DNA from 3 places in the Pantoea sp. X-Soil-ISGK-259 genome. Region 2 is predicted to be linked to each of the others. Evidence: predicted binding sites of a transcription regulator. Region 2 holds the regulator's gene; each other region holds the start of a gene.
The links. Region 2 encodes PurR, which represses purine synthesis genes. Its sites were predicted from a motif close to CANGCAAACGTTTGCNTG; they were not measured.
Positions count from the first base shown of each region.

Region 1: the regulator PurR is predicted to act here: its motif matches at 5,851-5,868, upstream of AC6I77_RS11585 (NCS2 family permease).
Region 3: the regulator PurR is predicted to act here: its motif matches at 4,313-4,330, upstream of serA (phosphoglycerate dehydrogenase).

Region 1 covers NZ_AP035986.1:2,421,740-2,432,381, reverse strand. Annotated here, with positions in the region: gene AC6I77_RS11620 (sugar ABC transporter ATP-binding protein) at 1-289, shown strand, start outside; gene AC6I77_RS11615 (ABC transporter permease subunit) at 300-1,280, shown strand; gene AC6I77_RS11610 (ABC transporter substrate-binding protein) at 1,371-2,309, shown strand; gene AC6I77_RS11605 (D-lyxose/D-mannose isomerase) at 2,353-3,036, shown strand; gene AC6I77_RS11600 (AraC family transcriptional regulator) at 3,148-4,020, opposite strand; gene AC6I77_RS11595 (SDR family oxidoreductase) at 4,186-4,917, shown strand; gene AC6I77_RS11590 (response regulator) at 4,954-5,697, opposite strand; gene AC6I77_RS11585 (NCS2 family permease) at 6,120-7,418, shown strand; gene AC6I77_RS11580 (AMP nucleosidase) at 8,980-10,434, opposite strand.
Region 2 covers NZ_AP035986.1:1,758,624-1,769,265, forward strand. Annotated here, with positions in the region: gene pykF (pyruvate kinase PykF) at 1-312, opposite strand, end outside; tRNA gene AC6I77_RS08170 (tRNA-Val) at 658-734, opposite strand; tRNA gene AC6I77_RS08175 (tRNA-Val) at 746-822, opposite strand; tRNA gene AC6I77_RS08180 (tRNA-Val) at 826-902, opposite strand; gene AC6I77_RS08185 (MATE family efflux transporter) at 1,056-2,429, opposite strand; gene AC6I77_RS08190 (riboflavin synthase) at 2,633-3,292, shown strand; gene cfa (cyclopropane fatty acyl phospholipid synthase) at 3,513-4,661, opposite strand; gene punC (purine nucleoside transporter PunC) at 4,971-6,173, opposite strand; gene punR (DNA-binding transcriptional activator PunR) at 6,281-7,186, shown strand; gene purR (HTH-type transcriptional repressor PurR) at 7,183-8,208, opposite strand; gene cydH (cytochrome bd-I oxidase subunit CydH) at 8,490-8,579, shown strand; gene AC6I77_RS08220 (C40 family peptidase) at 8,623-9,432, opposite strand; gene AC6I77_RS08225 (Grx4 family monothiol glutaredoxin) at 9,797-10,132, shown strand; gene rnt (ribonuclease T) at 10,176-10,642, opposite strand, start outside.
Region 3 covers NZ_AP035986.1:3,310,184-3,320,825, forward strand. Annotated here, with positions in the region: gene pepP (Xaa-Pro aminopeptidase) at 1-705, opposite strand, end outside; gene AC6I77_RS15715 (YecA/YgfB family protein) at 752-1,330, opposite strand; gene zapA (cell division protein ZapA) at 1,501-1,830, shown strand; RNA gene ssrS (6S RNA) at 1,870-2,052, shown strand; gene AC6I77_RS15730 (5-formyltetrahydrofolate cyclo-ligase) at 2,145-2,738, shown strand; gene serA (phosphoglycerate dehydrogenase) at 2,995-4,233, opposite strand; gene rpiA (ribose-5-phosphate isomerase RpiA) at 4,513-5,172, opposite strand; gene AC6I77_RS15745 (LysR family transcriptional regulator ArgP) at 5,354-6,259, shown strand; gene AC6I77_RS15750 (oxidative stress defense protein) at 6,290-7,015, opposite strand; gene argO (arginine exporter ArgO) at 7,160-7,783, opposite strand; gene mscS (small-conductance mechanosensitive channel MscS) at 7,909-8,790, opposite strand; gene fbaA (class II fructose-bisphosphate aldolase) at 8,999-10,078, opposite strand; gene pgk (phosphoglycerate kinase) at 10,184-10,642, opposite strand, start outside.

The DNA of each region.
Region 1 (10,642 bases), 660 kb from region 2:
GCGCTGGGTGGCGATTGGCCCGCGCATCCTGATTCTGGATGAGCCGACGCGCGGCGTCGATGTCGGCGCTAAAAGCGAGATCTACCGCATGATGCAGGAGATGGCGCGGCAGGGCGTGGCGATTTTAATGATCTCCAGCGAACTGCCGGAAGTGGTCGGGATGAGTGACCGCGTTTACGTGATGCACGAAGGCACCATCGTCGGTGAGCTGGAGGGCAGCCACATCAGTCAGGAAAATATTATGACGCTGGCAACCGGTGCGCACAGCGCGTCAACAGGCGAAATCTAAGGAGACCACCATGACACAACTGGCCCGCACCAAAGCGCCGACGCTGAAACGCGCCCTGATGGGCGATCTGCTGCAAACGGTGGGTATCCTGCCGATTCTGATCCTGATCGTGGCGGTATTTGGTTTCGTCACGCCAAACTTTTTTACTGAAGCCAACCTGCTCAACATTACCCGTCAGGCGTCGATCAACATTGTGCTGGCGGCGGGCATGACTTTCGTCATCCTCACCGGCGGTATCGATCTGTCGGTGGGGTCGATGCTGGGCACCACGGCGGTGGTGGCGCTGGTGGCGTCGCTGGACCCGATGCTCGCCTCCCTGACCATTCCGATGGCGCTGGGCGCGGGTCTGGTGATGGGGCTGTTCAACGGCATCCTGGTCGCCTGGGCCGGATTGCCCCCCTTTATTGTCACGCTGGGTACCTACACCGCATTGCGCGGAGCGGCGTATCTGCTGGCGAACGGCACCACGGTGATCAACTCCGATATTAACTTTGAATGGATTGGCAACGGCTATCTCGGGCCGGTGCCGTGGCTGATTGTGATTGCCTTTGCGGTGATTGCCATCTGCTGGTTCATCCTGCGTCGCACCACACTGGGCGTCCATATCTACGCCGTCGGTGGCAATATCCAGGCTGCACGCCTGACGGGCATCAAGGTTGGCGTCGTGCTGCTGTTTGTCTACGGCATGAGTGGCCTGCTGTCGGGGCTGGCCGGGCTGATGAGTGCCTCGCGGCTCTACAGCGCCAACGGCAACCTGGGCGTCGGTTATGAGCTGGATGCGATTGCCGCGGTGATTCTCGGCGGCACCAGCTTTGTCGGTGGTATCGGCACCATCACCGGCACACTGATTGGCGCACTGATTATCGCCACGCTGAATAACGGCATGACGCTGATGGGTGTCTCCTATTTCTGGCAGCTGGTGATCAAAGGCGCAGTGATCATCATCGCCGTCCTGATCGACAAATACCGTACTCGTCATCATGTGAGTTGAGGCTTAAAAGGGCGGATGCGTTATCTGGCCTCCGCCACCTAAAAAACGCCATTAAGTGGTTGGCACCTTGAAAACAGCAGGAGAAGGTCTATGCGTTTTAATCCGATTGTAACCGGGCTGCTGGCGGCAACGCTGTTCAGCACCGGCCTGGCTCAGGCAAAAGAACTCAAATCTATCGGCGTAACGGTCGGCGATCTGGCTAACCCCTTCTTCGTGCAGATCACTAAAGGCGCAGAGATGAAGGCGCGTCAGCTGGCGGGCGATAAAGTTAACGTCACGCTGGTCTCCAGCGGTTACGATCTTGGTCAGCAGGTCGGCCAGATTGATAACTTTATTGCAGCAAAAGTCGACATGATTATCCTCAACGCCGCCGACTCAAAAGGGATCGCCCCAGCCGTTAAACGGGCGCGTGACGCCGGTATCGTAGTGGTCGCGGTTGACGTGGCAGCCGATGGCGCGAATGCGACCATCACCTCCGATAACACCCAGGCAGGCGCAATGGCCTGTAAATATATCTCTGACCGTCTGAAGAACAAAGGCAATGTGGTGATCATCAACGGACCGCCTGTCTCTGCCGTGCAGAACCGTGTTGAAGGCTGCATGAACGAGCTGAAAACCCATCCGGACATCAAGCTGCTCTCCTCCAACCAGAACGCCAAAGGCAGTCGTGAAGGCGGACTGGAAGTGATGACCGGTCTGCTCTCGGCTAATCCAAAAATTGATGCGGTATTTGCCATCAATGATCCGACGGCTATCGGTGCGGATTTAGCGGCGAAACAGGCGCAGCGCAGCGAGTTCTTTATCGTGGGCGTCGATGGATCGCCGGACGGGGAAGAGGCATTGAAGCGTAAAAACTCACTGTTTGTCGCCACGCCAGCTCAGGACCCGCAGGTGATGGCTGCCAAAGCGGTTGAGATTGGCTATGACATTCTGCAGGGCAAACCGGCTCCGGATAAACCTGTGCTGATCCCGGTGAAGCTGATTGATCGTAATAATATCGGCAGCTATCAGGGCTGGACGGTGAAATAAGCGTTAGAGCGGCACCTTCGGGTGCCGCATTCAGGAGGCCAATATGCAACGTTCAGAGGTTAACGACTACCTGCAACATACCCGCGAATTTTTCCGGCAGCAGGATGTGCATCTTCCGTCCTGGGCCGATTACAGCATCCGTCAGTGGCGCGCGCAGGATCGTGAAGTGATACAGGAGATTCTGGCGCTGCGGCTGGGCTGGGATCTCACCAGTTTTGGTGCGGCTGATTTTTTTCAGACCGGATTGACGCTGTTTACTCTGCGTAATGGCTCCCCTGGCGGACAGCCCTGGCATAAACCCTACGCTGAAAAAATTATGCATGTACGTGAAGGGCAACTGACACCTATGCACTACCATCCGCGCAAGATGGAGGACATCATCAATCGCGGTGGTGGCAACCTGATTGTTGAACTGCATAACCGCGACGGAGACGGGCTGGCCGACTCGCCGGTGGTGGTGTCGCTGGATGGCATGCGACAGACCCATGCGGCCGGAACACAGCTGCGGCTTTCACCGGGTGAAAGTGTGACTTTGGAGGCGGGGATCTGGCACAGCTTCTGGGGCGAAAGCGGCTTTGGTGACGTGCTGGTGGGCGAAGTGTCGATGCCCAATGATGACGAGAACGACAATGTGTTTCTGACACCGCTGGCCCGTTTCAACCCGCTGGATGAGGATGAAGCGCCGCGCTGGCTGCTGTGTAATGACTATGCGCATGCCTTTCTCTGAGCCGCATTTATTGCGTTCATTCCCTGAATCTTTTCAATCAATCTCAGTGCAAAATCTCAGTGCAACATTGCCGGCCTCACGGCGGCAGGCCGCGCTGAGCGTGCGCTGTGTTCACCTCAATGATTTCGCGAGGTGTTCAGCGTTATTCAGCCTGAGTTTTCTGATACTGCGGGCGGGGGGCTCACCGAACAGGCGTGCATATTCACGGGTAAACTGCGTCAGACTTTCGTAGCCCACATCTGCCGCAACAGCGGCGACATTACCGGGGCGTAACATAAGCGTCTTGCGCGCCTCGTAAAGCCGGAGATGTTTTTGATACTGCAGCGGGGAAAGTCCGGTGCTGGCCCGGAAACCACGATGAAAAGCTGAAAGACTCATGCCCGCAATCGCCGCCATATCCTCAATACGAAGCGCGGCGGCATAGTGTGTACGCAACCAGACCAGCGCCTTTCTGATCTTCGCGAAATACCCGTTCACCTCTGCTGCCTGACGCAGTAAACCGCCCTGTGTGCTCAGCAACAGCCGATAAAGAATCTCGCGCTCTACTAACGGCGCCATCACCCTAATCTCGCCAGGCTTTGCTATCAGGCGCACCATCCGCAGCCAGGCATCCACCAGCGCCTCATCCACCCGATTGACTGACATGCCATTCTTTGTTTTGGGCGCATCGGTCATGGGCATCTGATGCAATAGTTCGCTGATAGCAGTGAAATCCAGTGTCAGGCGCACCGCCAGATAAGGTGAGATTTCACTGGCCTCTGTAATTTCGCCTGTGGCGGGCAGGTCGAACGACGCCGTGAACATCTCTCCGGCGGAATAGCGGAGAGAGCGTTCGCCCATCTGCAGCCTTTTTTCTCCCTGCAGTATCAGGCTGACGAAAGGCGAATAGATTTCCGGCGGCAGGGGCATCGGCTGACTGACGCGGTAAAGATCCACGCGCGGAATCGCCGTCGCCGTGAGTTCATCAGCCGTGCATGCCAGCATTTCATCTCTTATCGCATCAAGCCTGTTTATGGGACACCTCTCCGGCGGTTGCCGTGTGCAGAGTGAGAAAAGCAGTAACAGGCAAATTTTAGGCAGGATTACAGCCGCCGCACAATCGGCTGAGGATTATTCTCGCTCTCTGACCATTTTACTGGAGGGGATGACATGAGAATTGAGAACGCCGTGATTATGATTACCGGTGCATCGTCGGGCATCGGAGAAGCCACCGCGCGTGCGGCGCTGGAGGCGGGTGCGCAGGTTATTTTACTGGCACGACGCAAAGACCGCCTGGTTGCCCTCGTGGGAGAATCAGGCAAAGCACTGGCTGTGGCCTGCGATGTGACGCAGCCAGAGCAGATTGCAGATGCTGTCAGGCAGGGGATAGCACGCTTTGGCCGGATTGATGTGTTAATCAACAATGCCGGGCAGGGGTTGTTCGCGGCGGTTGAGGAGATTGCTGCAAGCGAGTTCAGAGCGCTGCTCGACCTGAATCTGATCGCGCCGCTGATGATGATGCAGGCGGTGATCCCGCAGATGCGGGCGCAGGGCGAGGGGTGCATTATCAACGTCAGTTCCGGTGCAACCCTGGCAACCTGGCCGGGATCGGCGGCCTATACCAGTTCCAAAGCGGGACTGAATATGCTCTCCGGCGTGGCACGGCTGGAACTGGCGGACGCCGGGATAACGGTATCTGCTGTTTATCCATTCATGACCGTCTCGGAATTTTACCAGTCGGTGAAATCGGGGCAGGACGTTGCGATTGCGCAGGCACAGCAGAGCGCCGCAATTGCGCATACGCCGCAGCGCGTGGCTGAAACGATTCTCACCGTCATTCAGAGCGGAGAGGCGCAGGTCGATCTGGTGCCGCGCGCCTATGGCGGAAGTTATGAGGGATGAGTACCGGCCAGCGGAACGCAGGCCGGGTAAAGTGATTCAGGCGATCTGGCTGGCGCGTAGCGCGGCTTCGGGTTTCATCACGTCAGCGGAAAAGACATAGCCCAGCCCGCGAATGGTGCGAATCAGGTCGGGCTGATGCGGGTTAGTTTCGATTTTGCGGCGCAGTCGCATGATCAGCACATCGATGGTACGGTCAAATACGTCCAGGCTTTCGCTGTGGGTCAGCTCCAGCAACTGATCACGGGTCAGTACTTTGCGGGCATGGCGCACCAGCGCGTGCAGCAGGCTGTATTCTCCCTGGGTCAGCGGCACCAGTTCATGCTGCGGATTAAACAGCTGGCAGCGGCCATCGTCCAGTTGCCAGCCGCCAAAACGCCAGCCCGCCTGTTCGGGGTGAGCCTGCGCAATGCGTCCGCTGCGACGCAGTGCTGCACGGGCGCGCGCCACTACCACGCGTGGATTAAAAGGTTTGGCAATATAGTCATCTGCGCCCATCTCCAGACCCACGACCATCTCCGCTTCCGAACCCATGCCCGTCAGCATAATCACCAGCACGTCCGGCCGCTGACGCTGGAGCTGCTGCAACACCAGCAATCCGTTGGTATCGGGCAACATCATATCCAGCATCACCAGCGAAATTTCCGGGTGTTCGCTGAGCATGGAGAGCGCCTCGCGTCCCTGATGACAGCTGTAGACAGTTAACAGATGTTCACTTAACGCATCCTGCAGGACGTCGCAGACAGCAGGATCATCATCCACCACCAAAATCGCTGGCTTCATGGCGCGGCCTCAATGTTACGAAGGAGTTAATTCTGGAGTCTACACAGGCCAGAAATGGTTGCTGAGGCAGCGTGCTGAAACGTGACCAGCTTCGCCTGTGAGAGTGCGGAAGCGTGCGCTGGCGCAGAGTTTTTCAGGGTGACGCATTTGCCGCAGGAAAACGATTGCGCGGAATCGGTGCATTGCACCATAATCGCGCCCTGTTTTGATTCGGAATCTTCTTAGGCGTGGCCGGCTCTGCCAGGTAATCGATTGCGTCGGCAGGTGGCATGGCAATTGCTTAGGCCAACAGGTTACACAGGGATTTCAGGCGGTTCTGGCAAGCAAGTATGCAGCGGCCAGGACAATGTCCCGGAAACAGAATAAATCAGCATGCAAACCCCTTTGGCAAGTGAGACTCCTGTCTCCTGTATCGAGAGATGATGATGTTAGAAAAACTATTCAAACTCAAAGCGCATAACACGACGGTTCGTACCGAGATTATCGCCGGGATCACCACCTTCCTGGCGATGGCTTATATTCTGTTTGTGAACCCGAGCATTCTGGGCGCAACCGGCATGGACAAGGGCGCGGTATTTGTCGCGACCTGTCTGGCGGCGGCGATTGGTTGTGTGCTGATGGGGCTGATTGCCAACTATCCGATTGCGCTGGCGCCGGGTATGGGACTGAACGCTTTCTTCACCTATACCGTGGTGCTGCATATGGGCTACACGTGGCAGATTGCGCTGGGTGCGGTGTTTCTCTCAGCAGTGATTTTCTTTGCGATGTCACTGTTTAAGATTCGTGAGTGGATTATTGCCAGTATCCCGCTGCCGCTGCGTGCCGGGATTGGCGCTGGTATCGGGCTGTTTCTGGCAATTATTGCGCTGGAAGGGGCAGGCATCGTGGTTGATAACCCGGCGACGCTGGTGGGTATTGGCGATCTGACTAAACCCGGCCCGCTGCTGGCAATGCTGGGCTTTGTGGTGATCGTGGTGCTGGAAGCACGCCGCGTAACCGGTGCGGTGCTGATCGGCATTCTGCTGGTGACCTTTATCTCCATGGGCATTGGCCTGTCGCCGTTCGCGGGCGTTTTCTCAGCTCCGCCATCGATTGCACCGACCTTTTTGCAGCTTGATATTGCCGGGGCATTTAACGTTGGCTTGGTCAGCGTGATTTTTGCCTTCCTGTTTGTCGATGTGTTTGATAACACCGGCACACTGCTGGGCGTGACCAAACGTGCCGGTCTGGCTGATGAGCAGGGTAACGTGCCGAAGATGGGCCGTGCGCTGATTGCCGACAGTGCCGCTGCACTGTTTGGTTCGCTGCTCGGCACCTCGACCACCACCAGTTATGTGGAATCGGCGGCGGGTGTGAGTGCAGGAGGCCGTACCGGCCTGACGGCGATCGTAGTAGGTGTGCTGTTCCTGCTGGCGCTGTTCTTCTCGCCGCTGGCATCCAGCGTGCCGGTCTATGCCACCGCACCTGCGCTGCTGTTTGTGGCTGTGCTGATGACATCCGGTCTGGCTGATATTGACTGGAAAGATATTACTACCGCTGCGCCAGTCACCGTGACTGCGTTGACCATGCCGCTGACTTATTCTATTGCTAACGGCATTGCGTTTGGTTTCATTACCTGGACGCTGGTGAAGTTGCTGAGCGGTCGTGTGAAAGAGATAAATGCGGCGCTGGTGATTCTGTCGATTCTGTTTGTGATTAAGCTGGGATGGCTGAGTGCTTAGCTGTTGCCTGGCGGCAGGGATGTTACGCCTTGCGGCGGGCTGGCGCTGAGCGGGTTACGCTGAGAAGGTTACGCCCGCCAGGCGGTGGGGAGTTCAGGTTGTCCGTGCAGGCGGACGCGTCAAGGGGCGAACGCCCGCCCCTTAACAATCCCGGCGTCCGGCAGCCTGCGCGCCCCGCGTTGCGGGGTGCCTTCGTCACGCCCTGCGGCCCGCGGACCGTCCGGACGCGCCTTCCCTGGCGCGTTCCGTCCTTTCGCCGACGTCCTGTCGGCTCATCCTTGCCTCCGGTTGTTCCTCAGCGCTTCGGATGCCTCTGGTAAACCCCTGCTGGTGGGATTTTTGCCCGGTTCGGGGATTAAGGCCGCTGAAAGTGGGGGGAAGGGGCTGGCTGGTTTCGCTTTGCAGCGGGCCTGCTATGACAATGTTACGTTGCGCGGTGCCTGCCCACTGAGCAGGTTACGCCCGCCAGGCGGTGGGGAGTTTCAGGTTGCCCGTGCAGGCGGACGCGTTAAGGGGCGTACGCCCGCCCCTTAACAATCCCGGCGTCCGGCAGCCTGCGCGCCCCGCGTTGCGGGGTGCCTTCGTCACGCCCTGCGGCCTGCGGACCGTCCGGACGCGCCATCCCTGGCGCGTTCCGTCCTTTCGCCGACGTCCTGTCGGCTCATCCTTGCCTCCGGTTGTTCCTCAGCGCTTCGGATGCCTCAGGTAAACCCCCGCCTTTAATATCCTGGTTTTTATCGGACATAGCGTTGTCTGGTGGTTTGAAAGCCAAAGCTAATTTTGAAAACCATCAGCGGCAATGCACCAGCATTAAAAAGAAGAGGCAACATTTGATAGGGTGAAGAGCCATTCTTCCTGTCAGGCTTAAAACCGCAGGCAATCCTTCAGACTCGCAGCAATTACTTACCCAACACAAAAAGAAGAGATAAAAGTAGATAGGGTGGAAGTGCATTCTTCCTGGCAGGCCAAAACCGCAGGCAATCCTTCAGACTTGCACCGGTGACATACCCAACACAAAAATAAGCGATATCAGCGAGGGTAGAAGGCCATTCTTCCTGCCCGGCAGAGAGACACAGATAATCCTCCGGACTTACAGCGACGACGTACCCAACACAAAAAGAAGAGATAAAAGCGGGGAAGGGAGGCCGTCAGAGCCGCTGAGCGGATGAGGGATTTCAGGACGAGCGGCAGGGATGCCGCGAAGAGGCGGGTTCGCGCCAGGGAGGGCGCGTCCCGCCGGTCCGTAAGAAATCCGGAAGAAGCGAAGGGACCGCGAAGCGGCGGTGAAGCAGGCCGGAGCCCGGGGTCAAGGGGGCGCGGCGACTGGCGCCCCCTTGTTGGTCGCCTGCAGAGGCGTAACTGAAACTGGCCAGCTCGCCAGGCGAACGAAACCTTCTCATAGCCCGTTCGCGCAGCGAACACCCTGGCTTTAGCGTACGCAGCCCGCCAGGCGAACGAAACCCTCTCATAGCCCGTTCGCGCAGCGAACTAACACCAGCCCCAGCTCCGCAGCCCGCCCGTTCGCGCAGCGAACACTCCCCCCTCGCCAGCGGCGAAAAACTTACCTGAAAGGCGGCTCATTAAACGTCCGCAACTTACGCGAATGCAACTTATCACCCTCGGCGCGCAGCAACTCAACCGCATGAATGCCAATCTGCAGATGCTCCGAAATCGCCCCTTCGTAGAAGCGGTTCGCCTGACCAGGCAGCTTAATCTCGCCGTGCAGCGGCTTATCCGAAACGCACAGCAGCGTGCCATACGGCACACGGAAGCGATAACCCTGCGCGGCAATAGTGGCGCTCTCCATATCGACTGCGACGGCGCGGCTCAGGTTAAAGCGCAGAGCCGACGCGGAGTAACGTAACTCCCAGTTGCGATCGTCAGTGGTCACCACGGTGCCAGTACGCAGACGCTGCTTCACCTCTTCGCCAGGCATATTACTCACAGCTTTTGTGGCGTCGTAGAGCGCGCGCTGCACTTCGGCAATGCTAGGCACCGGGATGTCTGGCGGAAGCACGCTGTCGAGCACGTGATCGTCACGCAGATAGGCGTGGGCCAGCACGTAATCGCCAATTCGCTGGCTCTCACGCAGACCGCCACAGTGACCAATCATCAGCCAGGCGTGAGGGCGCATTACCGCGAGATGATCGCAGATGGTTTTAGCATTCGACGGGCCGACGCCGATATTGATCAACGTAATACCACGGCGATTCGGCGAAGTCAGATGCCAGGCTGGCATCTGGTGCTTCTTCCACGCCAGATCAGAAAGCATCGGCTCACTGTCGGCGGTGTCCGAGGTCAGCACTACATCGCCGGCACAGGCCAGGCTGTCGTAAGGGGTATTGGGATCACGTACCTGCTCAATCGCCCAGCGCACAAACTCGTCAACATAACGGGTGTAGTTAGTGAACAGCACAAACGGCTGGAAGTGCTCCACGCTGGTGCCGGTGTAATGACGCAGGCGGGCCAGCGAGAAGTCGGTGCGCAGTGCGTCAAAATGCGACAGCGGGAATTTGGCGTCAGCGTGGAACAGACCGTCGGTGGTCTCATCGCCAATCTGTGACAGCTCGGTGGTCGGGAAGTGGCGTGCAATACCGGCACTCATGGTGCGATCCAGTGACAGATCGGAGCCGTCGATCACGTAAGGATAGGGGATCTCCTGGCTGGACGGCACCACGTCAATCTCCAGCTGATACTCCTTCTCCAGCATTGCCAGCTGTTCCGCAATATAGTGACGCAGCAACGCCGGACGGGTGACGGTGGTGCTGTAACTGCCGGTGTGGGTAAAACGTCCCCAGGCACGTGTGCGGTTCTGCTGCGGGCCTTCGCCGTGCCAGGTGATGCGCAGCTCGGGGTAGACAAACAGTCCCGCTGCCCGATCGGCCTCATCCGGCAGCGTGCCGTTTTCGGTGAAGACTTTAATCGCCGCACGCAGCGCATCAACGGCACTGTCGTAGAGGCGTTCAAGTTCATCCAGCGCCTGCTGGCTGGTCAGGTTTTTCCGTAGTGTCGGCATGGTTTCTCCTTCCATTTTTTTCCGCAATTTGCCCCAAGCTTAGCGGGTTTGCTGCAGAGATTGGTGAAGAATCTGTGATTGCTGATTTTTCGCGCTAACGAAGCGGGAAATCTGAGCAGTACGGTTTTAAGGATGAGTCAGTCGCACTGAGGTCCGTTAAGTAAATCTTTACTATCAGACAGGATGATTAGCCGTCATTAACTGCGTT
Region 2 (10,642 bases):
TTCGCTGTTACCGATCACGCTCTGATCAGTCGTAAAGGTAAATGTCTGGCCGGCTTTCAACGCTGCATCGTTACCGCCTTCCAGCTTCATGGTGCGGATTTCAGGGCCTTTGGTATCCAGCAGGATCGCGGCCTGACGACCGGTTTTTTGCATAACGGCACGCATATTGGTGATGCGCTGACCATGCTCGGCATAGTCGCCGTGCGAGAAGTTAAGACGCATGACATTCATGCCAGCTTCGAGGAGCTGAGTCAGCATCTCTTCGGATTCGGTTTTCGGGCCGATTGTACAAACGATTTTAGTCTTTTTCATGACGGATTTTCTGTAAGTTGTGATGGATGAATAAGGGCGGAATTCGATGGCAGCGCATCGAAATGAAATTTCTGATTGAGACTGAAAAGGGCAGTACTGAGTAAGAATAGGTGACGAAGGCCAGGCGTGCAGGGAAGTTGTGCGGTTACGGTTGGTAACCACCACGCTGTTGTTGCGCAAATCATTTGAGTTATCGCAGTAAGCACGTGATCGCTGAAACCTTTCAAGTAAGCAACGCGGGACAGTATAGACGCTAAGTATGCGAAAACCAATCAAAAAGCAGAGGGGAGAAACGATGCAGATCAATAAAAGGAGGCGTTGCGCAAACTGAAGGAATTCTGAAAGTGGTGCGCTCTAATGGACTCGAACCATCGACCCCCACCATGTCAAGGTGGTGCTCTAACCAACTGAGCTAAGAGCGCATACTAAATATTGGTGCGTCCGAGTGGACTCGAACCACCGACCCCCACCATGTCAAGGTGGTGCTCTAACCAACTGAGCTACGGACGCACTTGGTGCGCTCTAATGGACTCGAACCATCGACCCCCACCATGTCAAGGTGGTGCTCTAACCAACTGAGCTAAGAGCGCAACATGCTGTCAGGGCGACAGCGGGGACGAATATTAACGGCAGTGTGTAAGCCTGGCAAGGGGAAAATAGTTTTTTCGCCATGACTGAGCAGCAACTGTGCTAACCGTCGTTTTTTTCGACATTGCGGGCCACGAATGACCCGCGTTTAAAAGCTATCGCGCTGCACGCGTCAGGATGATGTCCGCCGGTAACTGCTGTAACCGTCTGATACGCCAGAGCATCATCAGCGCCGCTGAAGTCAGACCGATAATAAAACCGCACCAGAAACCCGCCGGACCCATCCGCGGCACAATCCAGTCGGTCAGTGCCAGCAGGTAGCCCGCGGGCAGTCCCAGCAGCCAGTAAGCAATAAAGGTAATAAAGAAAATCGACCGCGTATCTTTATAGCCGCGCAGGATCCCGCTGCCAATCACCTGTATCGAGTCCGAAAACTGATAAATGGCCGCCAGCAGCATCAGCTGTGCCGCCAGTGTCACCACCTCGGGATTATCGTTATAGAGCAGGGCGATCTGATGACGAAACGTGACGGTAAAAATCGCGGTCAGCGCGGCCATGCTGATGCCCACACCCTGGGCGGTCCAGGCCGCGACCCGTGCCTGCTCGGTGGAACCCTGACCCAGACGATAACCGACGCGAATGGTGGTCGCGACACCCAGCGACAGCGGCAACACAAACATCAGTGAACTGAAGTTCAGCGCAATCTGGTGACCCGCCACATTGACGATACCCAGTGGCGAGACCAGCAGAGCAACAACGGCAAACAAGGTGACCTCAAAAAAGAGTGCCAATGCCACCGGCAATCCCAGCGTCATCAGGCGGCTCAGAATCGGACGCGAAGGAGGCGACCAGCGGCTCTCAAGCCGGATATCACGCATGCTGCCCATCCGGCGTACCCAGAAGCGCATACAGATAAACATCACCCAGTAAACAGAGGCGGTCGCTACACCACAGCCGACACCACCCAGGGCAGGCATGCCGAAGTGCCCATAAATAAAGACATAGTTGAGCGGGATGTTGAACATCAAGCCCAGAAAGCCCAGCACCATGCCGGGTTTGGTTTTCGACAGCCCCTCGCACTGATTGCGCAGCACCTGAAAGAAGAGATAGCCAGGCGCGCCAAACAGCAGGGCATGCAGATAGCCTTCTGCTTTCAGCGCCAGCGCAGGATCGATGTCATGCATCGCCCGGATGAGATAGCCTGCATGCCATAACAGCACCATAATCAGCAGCGAGACGAAGAAAGCGAGCCAGTATCCCTGGCGAATCTGTTCGCCGATGCGTTCGCGGCGACCTGAACCGTTGAGTTGCGCAACGGTGGGCGTCAATGCAAGCAGAAGACCATGACCAAACAGGATGGCCGGAAGCCAGACAGAGGTGCCGACAGCAACGGCGGCCATATCCGTGGCGCTGACTGCACCGGCCATAATGGTATCCACAAATCCCATTGCGGTTTGCGCCACCTGAGCAAGGATGACTGGAATCGCAAGGGCCAGCAATTGACGCGCTTCTGTTAAATACTTCTGCACGTTAACACCTGACTTGTTGAAAGAATTAAAAGGGCAGAAAAGCCCAGGAAATTGCGCGGGCTAGTGTAACTGGCGCAATAGCATTCGCCAATCTTTGTCACACAATGCGTTTTACGCCGTCATTAAATAGAGGGCGTCGGCTGAAATCTAACACCTGACCTGAGCTGTGATAAACTAGCGCAAACTTCGCAGAGGCAAAGACTATGTTTACCGGTATTGTGCAGGGCACCGCAGAAATCGTGTCCATTGAAGAGAAAGAACTGTTTCGTACCCACACTGTCCGACTGCCGGAAGCGCTTTTACCGGGTCTGGCGCTGGGCGCATCTGTCGCGCACAACGGTTGCTGTTTAACCGTGACGGCAATTGACGGCGACTGCGTCAGTTTTGATTTAATTAAAGAGACCTTGCGGGTAACTAACCTGGGTGATTTACGTCAGGGTGATGTGGTCAATATTGAGCGTGCAGCCCGATTCAGCGATGAAATAGGCGGTCATCTGATGTCAGGTCATATTATGACCACCGCTGAGATCTGCAAGATTATCCAGTCAGAACATAACCGCGAAGTCTGGTTTAAAATCCAGGACCCGACGCAGATGAAATATATTCTGCATAAAGGTTTTGTCGGCATCGACGGTATCAGCCTGACAGTCGGCGATGTGACGAAGACCAAATTCTGCGTCTATCTGATCCCGGAAACGCTGGAGCGCACCACGCTGGGCGCGAAGACGTTTGGCGATCGGGTTAATATTGAGATCGATCCACACACGCAGGCAATCGTAGAGACCGTTGAGCGGGTATTAGCACAGCGCGATGCCGCGGCAGCGATGAGCATGCTGACCGGCCAGACTGACGCCGAGAGCTAATAAGCGTCAAAGATTGCTGGGGAGCCAATCCGGGCGAATCTGGCAGCGATATAATAGCCTGAAGCACAGGGAACACAGTCAGAAGAGGAAAGCGTCCCCCGCCACGGATAACGGGTTTGTCTCTTTCAAATCTTTCTGTGTTCCTGTGCTGTTACACGCTCAAAACTGAACAGGCCCCTTTTTAAAGCCTTTAGCGCGGCAGCATCTTCTTAACATGACCCTACCGCGCCACCCGTAATCCGCCCTCAACACCGCGACTGAACACAATCTGCCACAGCTGAATATCACGCGCCCGGAAGGCACCGGCACAGGCATTGAGATAATAAGAGAACATCCGCTTAAAGCGTTCACCATATTTATCAGCCAGTTCTGGCCAGGCCTGCACAAAGCGTTCATGCCAGGCCATCAATGTTTTGTCGTAATCAGCACCAAAGTTATGCCAGTCTTCCAGAATAAAGTGGGGCTCGCTGGCATCCGCTACATGACGCACTGACGGCAGACAACCATTGGGGAAGATATATTTATCGATCCAGGGATCGACGCTCATATCGGTCTTAATTGCACCAATAGTGTGAAGCAGGAAAATACCGTCAGGTTTTAAATTACGATCGACCACATCAAAATAGGTGGCGTAATTTTTTGGCCCGACATGTTCGAACATTCCCACTGAAACAATACGATCAAACTGCTCATTCAGATCGCGATAATCCTGCAACAGAATTGTGACGTCTAATCCGTTACAGCGCTGCTGCGCCAGTTTTTGCTGTTCGGCGGAAATCGTCACGCCATGCACTTTGACGCCGTAATGACGTGCAGCAAATTCCGCGAGTCCGCCCCAGCCACAGCCAATATCCAGCAGCGACATCCCGGGTTCCAGCGCTAATTTCCGGCAGATCATATCCAGCTTGGCTTCCTGTGCTGTCGCCAGCGTCGTGGCCTCTTTCCAGTAGCCACAGGAATATTGCATATAAGGATCAAGCATCAGTGAAAAAAGATCGTTGCCGAGATCGTAATGTTCTTTACCGACAATCCAGGCCCGTTTTTTTGATTGCAGATTCGTTAAGCGAGCGGCGGCAATGCGCAACGTATCTTTAAAGTGGTGAGGCAATTGCTGATCGAGTTTATGTTTAAGTACGTGGTGAAAGAACATATCCAGCCGGTCACACTCCCACCATCCATCCATATAGCTCTCACCGAGCCCAAGTGAACCCTCCTGCAGAACACGTTTAAAAAAACCTGGATGCGTAACATGAATATCCCATGGACGTGAACCATTGATTTCGACATCCGCTGATTCCAGCAGTTCATGAACGATGCGATACCAATGGTTCTCTTCCGGGCTCACTACTTCAGCATAAGATGAACTCATAGCTTTTCCACCACCTGTCCAATCTGAACCTGAACAAAGAGTAGCCAATTTCGTCAGGCATTGAGAAACGTTACGGATGACTCCGCACACCGGTTATTGTGTGATACAGAGGACTGGAATAGCCTGCAGCTGGACGGGCAAGATGAGAATAACGCGCGCGAATACCGTCCCGGCAACAGGGTGCCAATCAGATTATTACGTTATTATATTGTTGATTTATTACAGATTTGTTGACCCGAATGAGTATATTCTCACGCGGGTCAATATTCAATGACTTATTGTTAGGATGCTAACTAAGAAGTCAGTGTGTCAGTGATTATCCTGGCAGGCAGGTTGCGCTGAGGCAACAACACTTTGTGCGCTGTCGGCACGCTGCATGGCGAAGCCGAACAGCGCGAGCACAATGGTCGCCGTCATCGTGAGTGTGGTGGTAAACAGCGCCTGAGTTAATCCGGCTGATACCGCCAGGCTTGCGGCGAAGCACAGACCTAACTGCAGTGTGTTCTGCAATGCGGCCGCTTTGCCGGTAGCATTCGGGAAGGGCATTAATGCACTGGAGACCACAATCGGATAGATCGCGCCGTTCGCCAGCGCCATGCCGCAGAATGGAACCATCAGGCTAACCAGCGTGCTGTTGCCGGCAAGCGCAACAGCAAACAGCGCCAGAATGCTCAGGCTATAGATACCCAGTAACCATGGCAGCAACTGTGAACCGTTAAAGCGGTTGAGCAGGGCGCGACAGCCGAAGCCACCTATCAAAAAGGCGAGGGTCTGTGGCACATAACTCAGGCCGATGTCGGCAGGCGAGAGACCTAAATCTGCCAGAATAAACGGCGAACCCGTCAGCCAGGCAAAGAAGCTGGCAGAACAGGCTGAGTAGATCAGCACGTTGCCGCTATAAACCCGCGATTTGAGCAGGGTAAAGAAACCCGGCTGTGCCTTTTTTTCACCTGCGACTTTGCGAACAGTGGGCAGACGCAGCGTGGTCAGAATCAGCGCTACCGCAATCAGGGTCAGCACCAGGAAGATTGAACGCCAGTGGAAATGACCAATCAGCCAGGCGCCCAGCAACGGGGCCAGTGCCGGAGAGAGTGCAACCAGCGGCATAATGGTGGCGAAAACTTTGTTGGCACGTGCGGCAGGGTAGCGATCCACGACCAGTGCCTGCCAGCTAACGGCAGCAGCACAGACGCCAATCGCCTGAACAAAACGTAGCGCCAGCATCAGATAGATATCATTGACCCACAGCATGCCTGCACAACCGATCCCAAACATGGCCAGCCCGGTCAGCAGCACAGGTTTACGGCCAATGCGATCGGAAAGGGGTCCCCAGAAGAGCTGACCCACAGCGAAGCCTCCCAGAAAAAGACTCATACTGGCGCTGATCAGGCCGGGTGAGGTGTTAAACGTTTGCTGCATCGCGCCGAAGGCGGGCAGGTACATATCGGTGGCTAAAAAGCCGAGCATGCTCAGCAGGGCAAGGTAAGGCATAAATCCTTTATTCGACAACATCTCATTCTCATTTTTGCAGGATAAACGCGGCAGAGTGTAAAAGGTGCGTTTGCTGCTGTGAAACGGTAATATTTGCCGCTTGCTGTTAAAAATTTTGAAGGCAGATTATGTGGTCAGAATATGCATTAGAAGTGGTTGACGCAGTCGCCCGTGGCGGCAGCTTTAGCGCTGCTGCGCAGGAGTTACATCGGGTGCCCTCTGCCATCAGTTACACGGTGCGGCAGCTGGAGAGTTGGCTGGCGGTGCCGCTGTTTGAGCGTCAGCACCGTGAAGTGGTACTGACTCCGGCAGGCGAGCATTTTGTCCGTGAAGGGCGCAGCGTCATCAAAAAAATGCTAGCCACACGACGACAGTGTCAGCAGCTGGCCAACGGCTGGCGCGGTCAGCTCAGCATCGCGGTTGACCGTATCGCTAAACCTCAGCGCACCCGGCAACTGGTTAAAGATTTCTATCGCCATTTCCCCGACATGGAGCTGATCATCAGTTATGAAGTTTTTAACGGCGTCTGGGATGCGCTGGCCGATGGCCGGGTAGAAGTGGCCATTGGGGCCACCCAGGCGATTCCGGTGGGCGGACGTTTTGCGTTTCGCGATATGGGCACACTCAACTGGCGCTGCGTGGTCGCGCCCGATCATCCCCTGACGCAGGCGAGCCAGATCGATGACGACACGCTGCGTAGCTGGCCGTCACTGGTGCTGGAAGATACTTCACGCGCACTGCCGCGCCGAATGACATGGACGCTGGATAACCAGCGCAGGCTGGTGGTGCCGGAATGGCAAACCGGGCTGGAGTGCGTGCAGGCGGGATTGTGTGTGGCGATGGTGCCCGGTCATCTTGCCAGGCCACTGCTCGACAGCGGCGATCTGGTTGAACTGACTCTGCCGGTGGCGTTTCCGGACAGTCCCTGCTGTGTCAGCTGGGCTGAGGATCGCGCATCACCGGCGACTGGCTGGTTGCTCAGCTACCTGGGTGATGCGCAAACGCTTAATCAGGAGTGGTTAAGCGAGGATTAACGGCGATAGTCGCGGAATGGACCGTCGGCCACCGAGCGGCGCTCAATCAGCGTAGGGTGTACTTCAATCGTCTGTGACACTTCACGCTTACTGGTGATGCGGTCCAGCAGCATATCCAGCGCTTTTTCACCTAACTGAGCTTTAGGCTGATGCACGGTGGTCAGGGCCGGTGCGAAATAGCGGGCGTTGCGCACATTATCATAACCGATCACCGAAATATCCTGCGGTACGCGCAAACCCATTTCGTCGGCGGCGCAAATTGCACCCATTGCCATGATATCACCACCGCAGAACACCGCCGTCGGGCGCTGTTTCTGTGACAGGATCTGCTGCATCGCCTGATAGCCCGACTCCGGCTCAAAGTCACCCTGGACAATCCACTCGGCGCGCGGCTGAATGCTGGCTTCTTCCAGCGCCTTCAGGAAACCGGCATGACGTCCGCCACCGGTATTACGCTCCATCTGACCGGGGATAGCACCAATGTCGCGGTGACCGCGTTCAATCAGATAGCGTCCTGCCAGATAGCCGCCCTGGAACGCGTTATCCAGAACCGTGTCGGTGAAGTCGGCGCGCGATTCGCCCCAGTCCATTACCACCATCGGGATGTTACGGTTCTCTTCCAGCATCTGCAGCAGGTCGTCTGGATATTCTGAGCACATCACCAGCAGACCATCGACACGCTTCTGCGCCATCATGCTGAGATAGGCGCGCTGTTTTTGCAGATCGTTATGCGAATTCCCCAGAATCAGCGTATAGCCTTTGTCAAAACAGTGATTCTCAATCGCTTCAATAATCTCTGCGAAATAGGGGGCTTCGCTGGAGGTCGCCAGCAGGCCCAGCGTTCTGGTGTGATTCACTTTCAGGCTGCGCGCCACGGCGCTTGGCGAATAGTGCAGTTCTTTTATCGCCTGCCAGACCGCGTTACGCGTCTCTTCTGCGACAAAGCGGGTTTTATTGATGACGTGCGAAACCGTCGTCGTTGAGACGCCAGCGCGTTTCGCCACATCTTTAATTGTTGCCATGAAAATCGGACTCCAGTGCTTATCTAACTCTATGATAAGCGTAGTGTTAAACGTTTGCGTCTGCTCAGGGTTTTTTCCGCAAAAATGCCGCGTTTTTGGCCGGTTTACAGGCCGCTGGCGGAAATAAAACGCCTGAAAACCGGCGCAAACGGAATCAGGATTGCGCGCGTTGCGCAACAAAGGCGGGATTCTAACAAGGCTGAACGGATAAAACGAGATTTTTACCGGGCCCTGTGGGAAAATGCGATATCCCCACAAATTGTGTGACTAAGGAGCAAACAATGAGTACCGATCTTAAACTGGCTTTAATGACGACTGCGGGCTGTCTGCTGATGATTGTAGCCTTTAGTTTTACCGCCATTCTGCACTAAAAAAAAGCCGGGAATCTCCCGGCTTTTTACGACTGTTTTCTGGTTAGCGTATGGTTTTCGGCGTCATCACACGACGGGCACCAATGTAATGACGCTGCCAGTAATCTTCCCCTAATGCGCTAATCTGAATGTCTTTTCCGGTACGCGGTGACTGGATAAACTTGCCATCTCCCAGGTACACGCCAACGTGATCCGCTGTACCGCGACCATTAATACGGAAGAAGACCAGATCGCCTTTCTCCAGCGACTCACGCTTGATGGGTGCGGCGTCACGCAGGTGATACATCTCATTAGCGGTACGCGGAATCTTAAACTTCACCAGATCTTTATAGGCGTACCAGACCAGGCCGCTGCAATCGAAGCCGGTATGCGGCGAAGTGCCGCCCCACTGGTAGGGTTTACCCAGCTGGCCCATCAGTTTGGTCATCGCGGTTTCGCGAGCCTTCTGATAACGCTGACGGTGGGATTTGCTCATTTTAATCGTGCCCGGCTCGCTGGTGGTGACCTCAGCGGTTTTTAGCAGGCGCTGATGGCCATAGCGTTTCTTCTCTTTGTTCTTTTGCTGGCTTTTGCTTATACGGGCGGTTTTAAGCGAGGTCTTCTTAGCAGGCGTCTGTTTGGCAGTGAGTTCGACTTTTTTCTGTTTTTTCGTTTTAAGTTTTTGAACAGGGCTGAGGCGAGTCTTTTTCGTCACCGTTTTTACCTGGCGACGTTTGCGGCGTTCATCGTCGCGCGCACTCTTTTTTTCTGCTTTATGCGTACTGACGTTCACCGGCGTGTGCGGCGAAGCAGCAGCGACGTTGAAAAACAGTTGCGCAATGGCCAGCATGAAAAGCGTAATGATTAAACGCATAGTCCGTTGATTAGTTAAGTTGTCAGGGCCACTACGCACCGCGACAAAGTTGAGATTAATCTGATCCAGGATCAGGGCCCAGGCCATTCTAGTCCAGTTCGTTTAAAAACTGTAATGCCTTTTAATATTAATCTGTGCAACCCACGTAATCGCGCTGAAAATGAACATTTTCAGCGTCTTATATCAGCGAAATTATTACGAATTATTAAACTGTTACCCGCTGTTAATAATCAGAGGGTCGTGCATCCCGCTGCAGGACTTAACAATGATGGCGGTATAATCGGTAGCGGACAAAATCTCGTTTTCAGTCACGCTGCGAAGTCGCTACAATAAACAAACACGAAGTCACGATTTAAGGAAGGCAATTATGAGTACTGTAGAAAAAATTCAGCGCCAGATCGCAGAAAATCCGATCCTGCTGTACATGAAAGGTTCCCCGAAACTGCCTAGCTGCGGTTTCTCTGCACAGGCGGTACAGGCGCTGTCAGCCTGTGGTGAGCGTTTTGCTTACGTGGATATTCTGCAGAACCCGGACATTCGTGCCGAGATGCCGAAATTCGCTAACTGGCCAACCTTCCCGCAGCTGTGGGTTGATGGCGAGCTGGTCGGTGGCTGCGACATCATCGTTGAGATGTTGCAGCGTGGTGAACTGCAGACGCTGATCAAAGAGACTGCAGAAAAATTTAAAGAAGCAGAATAAAAAAAGGCCGACATCACGTCGGCCTTTTCCATTGCAGCCTCCCTTATGCGGATGCACTGGCTTCTGCATCGCCTTCCGCGAAAGGCAGTGGCCAGCCGCCTAAGCGTTTCCAGCGGTTCACCAGCTCGCAGAACAGTGTTGCTGTCTGCTGCGTGTCATAAAGCGCCGAATGCGCCTGGGTACTGTCAAACTCCATTCCCGCCGCAATACAGGCTTTCGCCAGAACCGTCTGACCCAGCACCAGTCCGCTGAGTGCCGCGGTGTCAAAGGTGGCAAAGGGGTGAAACGGATTGCGCTTCAGGCTGGCACGCTCTGCCGCTGCTGACATAAAGTTCAGGTCAAAAGTGGCATTGTGCGCCACCATAATGGCGCGATTGCAGCCACTGTCCTTAATCCCCTTGCGCACCATTTTGAAAATGGCATGCAGCGCTTCATATTCACTGACTGCTCCGCGCAGCGGATTGCTGGGATCGATACCGGTAAACGCCAGCGCTTCAGGATGCAGCAGCG
Region 3 (10,642 bases), 1.6 Mb from region 2:
GCCGGCCCCCACAATGGTGTTATAGGAGGGATAACGCGCGCCGTGACGGGTAAATTCGTGATGGATCTCCCCTTCCAGCTGATACTCAAACATGCCCGGCTGACAGGTTTGCATCGCGCGAGTATGCGCCAGTGCACTGATTTTCCCGGCGCGGCGTAACAACTCAATTTCATCCGCATCTTTAAACAGGCGCATCTCATGCACCCATGGACGCCAGTCAGTGACGGTGGCTGGCGCGCTAAGATTCTGGCGGAAACCGCGACGCAGTTTATCCAGTGCGCTGAACACCAGAGTGTCTGCGTGAGCATATTCGCCCTGCGCATGGTAAATCACATCCAGGCCATTCAGCAGCAGGTGCAGCTGTTCACCAATAGCGGTCCAGGGTAAGGCACGATCCACGCCGAGTTTATCGGGCGCGGCCTCCTGACCCAATCGACGACCAGACCAGACTTCCGCTGCGGGGTCACGCACGCGGTTAAACAGCACGCTGTGGTTGTGATTTTCATCGCTTTTGATCAGCACCAGCAATGCCTGCGGCTCATTAAAGCCGGTGAAATAACTGAAGTCGCTGCTCTGGCGGAAGGGATATTCGGTGTCGTTACTGCGCGTCACTTCAGGCGCAGCAAAAATCAGCGCTGCGCTGCCAGGCGCCATCTTCGCCAGCAGCGCCTGACGACGCTGCAGGTATCGTTCCAGTGAAATCATCTCTGCACTCCCTGTAAACTGACCGGTTAAACGCGTTGACCTGAAATTAGTGTAGCGTCGGTTTTTGCACTTCTGGCGCGGTTGGCTGCGGACGAGTGAAGGTATCGTGGCACAGCAGTGCAGCGACACGCACATATTCAATCACCTCTTCCAGCGACTGCTCCAGTTCTTCCTGGTCTTCATCCTCTTCGTAACCGAGTTGGGCAATCGTACGCAAATCATCGATTGCTTCGCCGGTTTCGCCGGTGACTTTATCCAGTTTAGGCTGTGTTACGCCCAGACCGAGCAGAAAATGGTTAACCCAGCCTGCCAGCGCATCGGCACGGTCAAATACGGTGATGTCGTCGTCCGCAGGCAGCATGAGCTGAAACAGGAAACCCTCATCTTCCAGCGTAGTGGCCGTGTGCTCGTGCAGCGCCGCCAGCGGGACCGCAAGCGTGTGTGAAAACGCCATGCCTTCGTTAGCCAGATCGTGTACCAGCGTCTTCCAGCTGGTGTCCTGGTTACCGCCGCAGAGGATGCCGCTTAGCAGGCCATGCATTTCTGCAGGCGTCATACCAACACCCTGCTGTGAGAGCACTGCCGCGAGCGCGTTGTAATCGGGGGTTGCGTTCTGTAAGGACATAAGTTTTCATCGTCGTTGGCAGAATAAGTTCGTGTTATGCTACCACTAGCTGCCTCAAGGTTTCCAGAAAAGGGGTTGTATCTTATTTCGTGGGTCTATATAGTTGCCCGCCTCCCAAGCCATTGACAGCTAAGGGAGTTGCGAGCGAAGTAATCAGTCAGGAAGGTGGCATGTCTGCACAACCGGTAGATTTACAAATTTTTGGTCGTTCGTTGAGAGTGAATTGTCCGCCAGAGCAGCAAGATGCGCTCAATAGCGCGGCTGAAGATCTCAATCAACGGTTGCAAGATCTAAAAGTTCGCACTAGAGTCACCAATACAGAACAACTGGTGTTCATCGCCGCGTTAAACGTCTGCCACGAGCTGGCGCAAGAGAAAGTGAAAACGCGCGATTATGCTGCTAATATGGAACAGCGTATCCGTATGTTGCAGCAGACGATTGAACAGGCATTAGTTGAGCAAGGTCGCATCTCTGAGCGTGAGGGTGCGAAGTTCGAATAAAACTTCATGGTTGCTATACTAAAGTAACGGTGAGGTAAATTTTCTCTGAGATGTTTGCATGTGGGCCAGTCCCCTGAGCCGATATTTCGAAAAAACAGAATGTGACGCTCGTAACCTGTGTGCATGCTCGGTTCGTCCGAGAAGCCTGATGGTTATGACGGCATGTTCACCTTGAACCAAGGGTTCAAGGGTTACAGCCTACGGCGGCATCTCGGAGATCTCTCTTCCTGCAGTCCTGCTTTCATCCCCATACCGACATGTTATAGTCGCTGTTCAGCGACTTATCAGGCGGGGAAATCATGTCTGAATCTTCCATGTCATCACCTTCAATGATACAGCGTCAGGTTATCCGTCAGCAGGTACGCCATTTGCGCCGTGCAATGACTGAAGATCAGCAGGCCCAGGCGGCCGAACAGCTCGCTGAACTTGCCCTTAACTATGCGCCGATTACTCACGCGCGCAACATTGCCCTGTTCCTGTCAGTTGATGGTGAGCTGAATACCCGTCCGCTGATTGCCAGGCTCTGGCATCTGAAGAAAGCGGTCTATCTGCCCGTTTTGCATCCCTTCTCGCCCGGTCATTTACTGTTTCTGCGCTACACGCCCGATACCCCATTGCATATCAATAAACTACGTATTCCTGAACCGCCGCTGGATATCCGGCAGTTGATCACGCTTGATCAGCTGGATCTGATGATGGTGCCATTGGTTGCGTTTGATCAGCATGGGCAGCGTCTGGGCATGGGCGGCGGCTTCTACGATCGCACCCTGCAGAACTGGCGACAGCACGGCTTTTTGCCGGTTGGTCTGGCCCACGATTGTCAGCAGGTCGATAGCCTGCCGGTGGCAGAATGGGATGTACCTTTGCCGGCGGTAATGACGCCGTCAAAGCTCTGGCAGTGGGAGTAGAAGAGCCGCTGTTATGGGCTTTTTCAGACGGATCAGCACCCCGAATCAGGGCGAATTTTGCAACAATGAAATAGCACCACGCGAAGGGGACACGGTAAGAAGAGGAAAGCGGCCCCCGCGCGGGCCAGGCAGTCAGGAATGACGTGTTTGCGACTTTCCGATCTGACCGTTTTTCCTGAGCAGGCTCAGCCTCACAGCAGATCGTACCTGATAGCACGAAGTGGCGCTATTTAGCGCCACTTCGTGTCTGCATCGCTTAGTAAAGCAGACGGGCGCGGATAGTACCCGGAATCGCCTTCATCAGCTGCAGCGCGTTCTCGGCCACTTCTGGCTCGGCATCAATGTCGATAACCACATAGCCCATAAACGGCGAGGTTTGCAGATACTGGGCGGCGATGTTGATGCCCTGCTCTGCGAAGATCTGGTTGATGGCTGTCAGCACGCCTGGACGGTTCTCATGGATGTGCAGCAGACGACTGGCGCTGATACCGTGAATCGGCAGTGAGACTTCCGGGAAGTTAACAGCTGACAGCGTCGAGCCGTTATCGGAATATTTCGCCAGCTTGCCCGCCACTTCAATCCCGATGTTCTCCTGCGCTTCTTCCGTCGAACCGCCAATGTGCGGCGTCAGGATCACGTTGTCGAATTCGCTCAGTGGAGAGATAAACGGCTCGCTGTTGGTGGCGGGTTCTGTCGGGAAGACGTCGATGGCCGCGCCACCAACATGTTTACTGGCCAGCGCATCACACAGCGCCGGGATATCGACTACGGTACCGCGTGAGGCGTTAATCAGCAGCGCACCGGGCTTCATCTGCGCCAGCTGTTCTGCACCGATCATATCCTGTGTTGAGGCAGTTTCCGGCACGTGCAGGCTGACAACGTCGCTCATGTTGAGCAGATCGGCCAGATGGCGTACCTGGGTAGCATTCCCCAGCGGCAACTTGTTTTCAATGTCGTAGAAGAAAACATGCATGCCCAGGCTTTCTGCCAGCACGCCCAGCTGCATCCCGATATGACCATAACCGATGATACCCAGCTTTTTGCCACGTGCTTCAAATGAGCCTTTGGCAATCTTGTTCCAGATGCCACGGTGCGCTTTCGCGTTCGCTTCCGGGATGCCACGCAGCATCAGCAGCATCTCACCAATCACCAGCTCCGCAACCGAGCGGGTATTGGAGAACGGCGCGTTGAACACCGGAATACCCCGGCTGGCAGCAGCCTGCAGATCAACCTGGTTGGTGCCGATACAGAAACAGCCAACGGCGACGAGCTTTTCAGCCGCCGCAAAAATCTCTTCAGTGAGCTGGGAGCGGGAACGGATACCAATGAAGTGTGCATCGCGAATCGATGCTTTTAACGCGTCGGAGTCCAGCGCGCCCTTGTGGAATTCGATGTTGGTATAGCCTGCAGCCCGCAGGTTATCCAGCGCGCTCTGATGGACACCTTCCACCAGCAGGAACTTAATCTTATCTTTTTCCAGTGATACCTTTGCCATTTCCCAATCCTATTCAGCATTCAATGAGGACTACCATAAGCCAGCCTTCTGTCAAAATATCAAAAAAATCGCGTCCGGCAATACAAACGATTGCCCGGCAGCCAGCACGGCAGCGGCTGCCAGCAGTACATTGCCGGACAAAATCATGAGAGAGGCAAAGAAGAGAGAACGAACCCGCTGCCGATGACGCTTATGTGACATAAGTCACCAAATTTCACCAGTGTGAGAAAAGATGATTTTCAGGCAGAAATAACTGACGCCTTTACGGCGCCAGACAGATCATTTTTTGATAGTTTTGACCCCATCAGGTCCGCCAATCAGTGCAATATCGGCACCGCGCGCGGCAAAAAGGCCGACAGTGACGACGCCAGGCAACGCATTGATGGTTTTTTCCAGCTCAATCGGATCCAGGATACGCAGATTATGCACGTCGAGAATAATGTTACCGTTATCCGTTACCACGTTCTGACGATACTCCGGTAAGCCGCCCATTTTCACCAGCTGACGCGCCACATAACTGCGTGCCATCGGAATCACTTCAACCGGCAGCGGGAAGCGGCCCAGTACATCCACCTCTTTCGAGGCGTCAGCGATACAGATAAAGGTTTCAGCCACTGCAGCCACAATCTTTTCACGCGTCAGCGCCGCGCCGCCGCCTTTAATCATCTGCATCTGCGGGTTGATCTCATCCGCGCCATCGACGTAAACCGACAGCACATCAATCTCATTCAGGTCAAAAACCTGAATGCCCAGGCTTTTCAGCTTCTGGGTGGAGGCATCTGAGCTGGAGACGGCACCGTCGATCTGATGCCTGACCGTGGCAAGCGCATCGATAAAGTGGGCAGCGGTGGAGCCGGTGCCTACGCCGACAATGGTGCCCGGCTGCACGTAATCAAGTGCAGCCCAGCCAACGGCTTTTTTCAGTTCATCCTGGGTCATGGTATGTTTAAAACCTGTGCGACAACGAAGTGCGCGTAGTATAAAACAAGGCTTGCTGAAAATGCTCGGCTGACCGACGTGGATTTATCGCTTTGCAAGCCAGTCCACAAAAACAAGAGAACCATCACAGATAACAGTTTTGTGGCATAGTGACGTCCATCCTGAAGGAGAATGAATATTAATGAAACGCCCGGATTATCGAACGCTTCAGGCGCTGGATTCAGTGATCCGCGAACGCGGATTTGAGCGTGCCGCACAAAAATTGTGTATCACTCAGTCTGCAGTTTCACAGCGAATCAAGCAGCTGGAGAACCTGTTTGGTCAGCCGCTGCTGGTGCGCACTGTGCCGCCGCGCCCGACCGAACAGGGCCAAAAACTACTGGCGTTACTGCATCAGGTGGAATTGCTGGAAGAGGAGTGGCTGGGCGATGAGAACAGTGGCACCACGCCGCTGCTGCTGTCGCTGGCGGTCAACGCCGACAGTCTGGCGACCTGGTTGCTGCCTGCGCTAAAAGATGTGCTGGCTGACTCCCCCGTTCGCCTGAATCTGCAGGTTGAAGATGAAACACGCACTCAGGAGCGTCTGCGTCGGGGTGAAGTGGTGGGTGCGGTGAGTATTCAGCCGCAGCCGCTGCCGAGTTGCCTGGTGGATCAGCTGGGTGCGCTCGACTACCTGTTTGTGGCGTCACGCGACTTTGCTGAACGCTTCTTTCCAAACGGCGTTACCCGCTCTGCCCTGCTGAAAGCGCCTGCCGTGGCTTTTGATCATCTTGATGATATGCACCAGGCTTTCCTGCAGCAGAACTTTGACCTTTCACCTGGCAGTGTGCCCTGCCACATTGTGAACTCGTCTGAAGCCTTTGTGCAGATGGCCCGACAGGGATCGACCTGCTGTATGATTCCACATCTTCAGATTGAACGTGAGCTGGCGAGCGGTGAGTTAATCGATTTGACGCCGGGATTGTATCAGCGCCGGATGCTCTACTGGCATCGGTTTGCGCCTGAAAGCCGGTTAATGCGTCGGGTGACCGATGCGCTGATTGCGCATGGACATCGGGTGCTGCGTCAGAATGACGTCGCGGCCTGAAAACAAAAACGGGGCAAAAGCCCCGTTTTTTTATTGTGCCGCGTTGGGCTTAATCTCAAACACTACATCAACCTGATCGTCAAAGTTGATGCTCTGCTGGTCATAAGTCTCCTGCGCCGAGGTATCTGCCGCTGCCGCCGCTTTGTACATGCGGTTCATCGGCATTGGCTGATAGTTGGCGACCTGATAACGGATGCTGTAGATCGATCCCAGCTTCGCGTTAAAGCCTTCAGCCAGTTGCGATGCCTGCTGAGTGGCGTTTTTAATCGCCGCTTTACGCGCCTGCTCTTTATAGCTTTCCGGGTTTGCCACGCCTAACTCGACGCTACGCACCTCATTCAGACCGGATTTCAGTGCTCCGTCCAGCAGATCATTCAGCTTGTCCAGCTGACGCAGGGTGACCTGTACCTGACGCACAGCACGATAGCCTTTCAGTACGGATTTACCCTCTTTGGTGTAGTCATACTCTGGCTGCGTGCTCAGGTTAGCCGCATCGATATCTTTTTTCTCGATGCCATTCTTCTGCAGAAAATCGAAATATTGCGCAACCCGGCTATCTGCCTGTTTTTTCGCATCTGCGGCATCTTTCGATGACACGTTCACAACGATAGAGAGGGTCGCGATATCGGGACGAGCATCGACCGTTGCCTTGCCTGAGGTCACCACGTGCGGTCCGTTCGGTAACTCATCAGCGTGTACGCCAGGCAATGCCCCGGCGCTCATGATTGCGGCCAGAGCCAATGCTTTCAGTTTCATGAAAGTCCTCCTTGAAAAGGTCACTATGACGGCTTCCAACCGGCGAAGCCCAACAGCGCATCGGTATGCGCCATGCTTTGAGTGGTCATTATGCCAAAAGTTCGTCCGCAGCGCGGCAATTACCGCCCGGGATCGAGGCTAAGATCAAAAACCGGCAATACCCTGACGCGCCAGTTGCAGGGCGATAAACCACATTACCGCGCCGACCAGCAGGTTAATCACACGCTGTGCTTTCGCGGTGCGCAGGCGCGGTGACAGCCACGCGGCCAGCAGCGCCAGGCCGAAAAACCACAGGATCGACGCGCTGACGGTGCCCAGCGCGAACCACTGACGCGCCGTGGTGCTGGGCAACTGGCCGCCAAGACTGCCCAGCACCACAAAAGTGTCGAGATAGACGTGCGGATTGAGCCAGGTTACCGCCAGCAATGTTGCGATAATGCGTCCCCTGCTCTGCTTCAGTGGCTCGCCATCCGCCAGATCGGCGTTGCCACGAAAAGCGCTTCGCAGCGCACCCCAGCCATACCAGAGCAGAAAGGCTACGCCTGCCCAGGTGATGACCATCAGCAGCAGCGGAGACTGGCTTAGCAGGGCGCTGCCGCCAAAGATGCCGCCGCATATCAGCAGAATATCGCTCAGTGAGCAGAGTGCCGCCGTCATCAGATGATACTGACGTTTCACGCCCTGATTCATCACAAATGCGTTTTGTGGCCCCAATGGCAGGATCAGCGCAGCGCCCAGGGCAAGCCCCTGAAAGTAGAGAGATATCACAGAATTACGTCCTCACATGGTCAGATGTGGGGAAGTATAAAGAGAGGAGATGATTAGCGGAAATTGAAAGAATTAATCCACGATTAGCAAAATTAATGGGCGACAGACGCCGCCCATTGAACAAATTACTGCGGCTGTGTCTCTGGTGCAGGTGTATCTGACGGTCTGACGCGGTGCAGATGCACATCCATCTGCGGATAAGGAATACCAATTCCTTTGCCATCCAGCGTACGCTTGAAGTTCTTCATCAGATCCCAGTAGACGTTTTGCAGGTCTCCACTGTTGCTCCAGCAGCGCACGACAAAATTCATTGAGGATGCGGCTAACTCATTAAGCCCAATCTGGATACCCATATCTTTTAGTACACGTTCATCTGCTTCAACGACTTCCCGCAGCAGCGTCAGAACCTGATCCACATCGGCATCGTAGGAGACGCCGATAATAAATTCATTGCGGCGTACCGGCTCACGGGAAAAGTTAACGATGTTTCCGGCAAGGATTTTACCGTTCGGCACCACCACGCGCTTGCCATCCGCTGACTTGAGCGTCGTAGAGAAGATCTGCACGTTCATGACTGTGCCCATGATGCCACCCAGATCCACAAACTCACCGGTGCGGAAGTGGCGGAAGATCACCAGCAGTACGCCGGCAGCCAGGTTTGACAGTGAATCTTTTAAGGCCAGACCCACAGCCAGACCGGCCGCACCGAGGATGGCAATAACCGAGGTGGTCTGTACGCCAATGCGACCCAGCGCCGCGATAAGTGTGAAGGCGATAATGCCGTAGCGCACCAGCGCCGACAAAAAGTCAGCAACGGTCGTATCAATATGACGTGCGCACAGCAGACGATTAACGGTGTTGGAGATGATGCGTGCAACAATCATACCCACAAAGATAATCGCAATAGCTGCGACAATGTTCACCGCATAGCTTATCAGCAGCTCCTGATTGCGTACTATCCAGTTACCTGCGTTGTTAAGCTCATCAAACATACCCGTATCCTGCATGGAACCATCCTGTAATTAAATTCCCAAGGGAAGTAACAACAGATTGTCAGAACAGCTCTGACAATCCCTGACAAAAGGGTAAACAATAAATGCCGGTGTGCCAAACCTGCATGACCTTTGACGCAAATCCGGCGAAAAAAGATCAAAAAAAAGGCCCTTTCGGGCCTTTTTTATACAGAAGACAGTTTATACCGTAACTCAATATCAGTTACAGAACGTCGACAGCGTTGAGCTCTTTGAAAGCCTGCTCCAGACGCACGACCATTGAGGCCTGGGCTGAACGCAGCCAGACGCGTGGGTCGTAGTATTTTTTGTTTGGCTTGTCGTCGCCTTCCGGGTTACCCAGCTGCGACTGCAGATAGCCTTCATTCTTTTTGTAGTACTGCAGGATGCCGTCCCAGGTTGCCCATTGGGTATCGGTATCGATGTTCATCTTGATCACGCCGTAGCTGATAGACTCTTCGATTTCTGCAGCTGAAGAACCTGAACCGCCGTGGAAAACGAAGTCCAGCGCGTTGTGCGGCAGGCCATGTTTTTCACACACGAATTTCTGCGAATCACGCAGAATGGTTGGGGTCAGTTTCACGTTACCTGGCTTGTAAACGCCGTGTACGTTGCCGAATGAAGCCGCAATGGTGAAGCGCGGGCTGATAGCATTCAGTTTTTCGTATGCGTAGTTCACATCTTCTGGCTGGGTGTAGAGAGCAGATGCGTCCATATGGCTGTTATCCACGCCATCTTCTTCACCACCGGTGCAGCCCAGTTCGATTTCCAGCGTCATGTCGAGTTTCGCCATGCGCGCCAGATACTTGCTGCTGATTTCGATGTTCTCTTCCAGTGACTCTTCTGACAGGTCGATCATGTGAGAAGAGAACAGTGGCTTACCGTTTTTCTGGAAGTACTCTTCGCCCGCGTCCAGCAGACCATCGATCCACGGCAGCAGTTTCTTCGCGCAGTGGTCAGTGTGCAGGACAACCGGCACGCCATACTGCTCTGCCATCAGGTGAACATGGTGTGCACCGGCGATAGCACCGAAGATTGCCGCGCCCTGTGGTTTGTCAGTCTTGAAGCCTTTACCGGCGATAAATGCAGCACCACCGTTAGAGAACTGGATGATGATTGGCGCTTTCACTTTCGCCGCCGCTTCCAGTGCCGCATTGATGGAGTCGGTGCCGACGCAGTTCACGGCTGGCAGTGCGAATTTGTTCTCTTTCGCAACTTTGAAGATCTTCTGTACGTCATCACCAGTGACAACGCCGGGTTTTACGAAATCAAAAATTTTAGACATGATTGTGTCCTGTTTCGTGACCGTTGTTCCCTTAAAGGAACGTCGATTTAAACGCCCAGATGGGCAAGACTTCAGACGATGCCGCGAGGCATCGCCCCCAAAGGATTACTGCTTCGCACGCTCTTCCAGCATGGCAACTGCTGGCAGTTTTTTGCCTTCCACGAACTCCAGGAACGCACCACCGCCGGTAGAGATGTAGGAAATTTTGTCTTCAATGCCGAACAGGTCGATAGCCGCTAAGGTATCGCCGCCGCCTGCAACAGAGAAGGCATCACTGTCTGCAATCGCGTTAGCCACGATCTCGGTGCCTTTACGGAAGTTAGGGAACTCAAACACGCCCACCGGGCCATTCCACAGGATGGTTTTAGCCTCTTTCAGTATGGCAGCCATGGCCTGAGCGGTTTCATCACCGAAGTCCATAATCTCTTCGTTATCTGCTACTTCCGAAACCTTTTTCACGGTCGCTGGCGCAGTTTCAGAGAATTCTGTGCCGACGCGAGAGTCAGTTGGAACCGGGATACCGTGCTGATCGCGCAGGCCTTTAGCCGCTTCAACGAAGTCGGG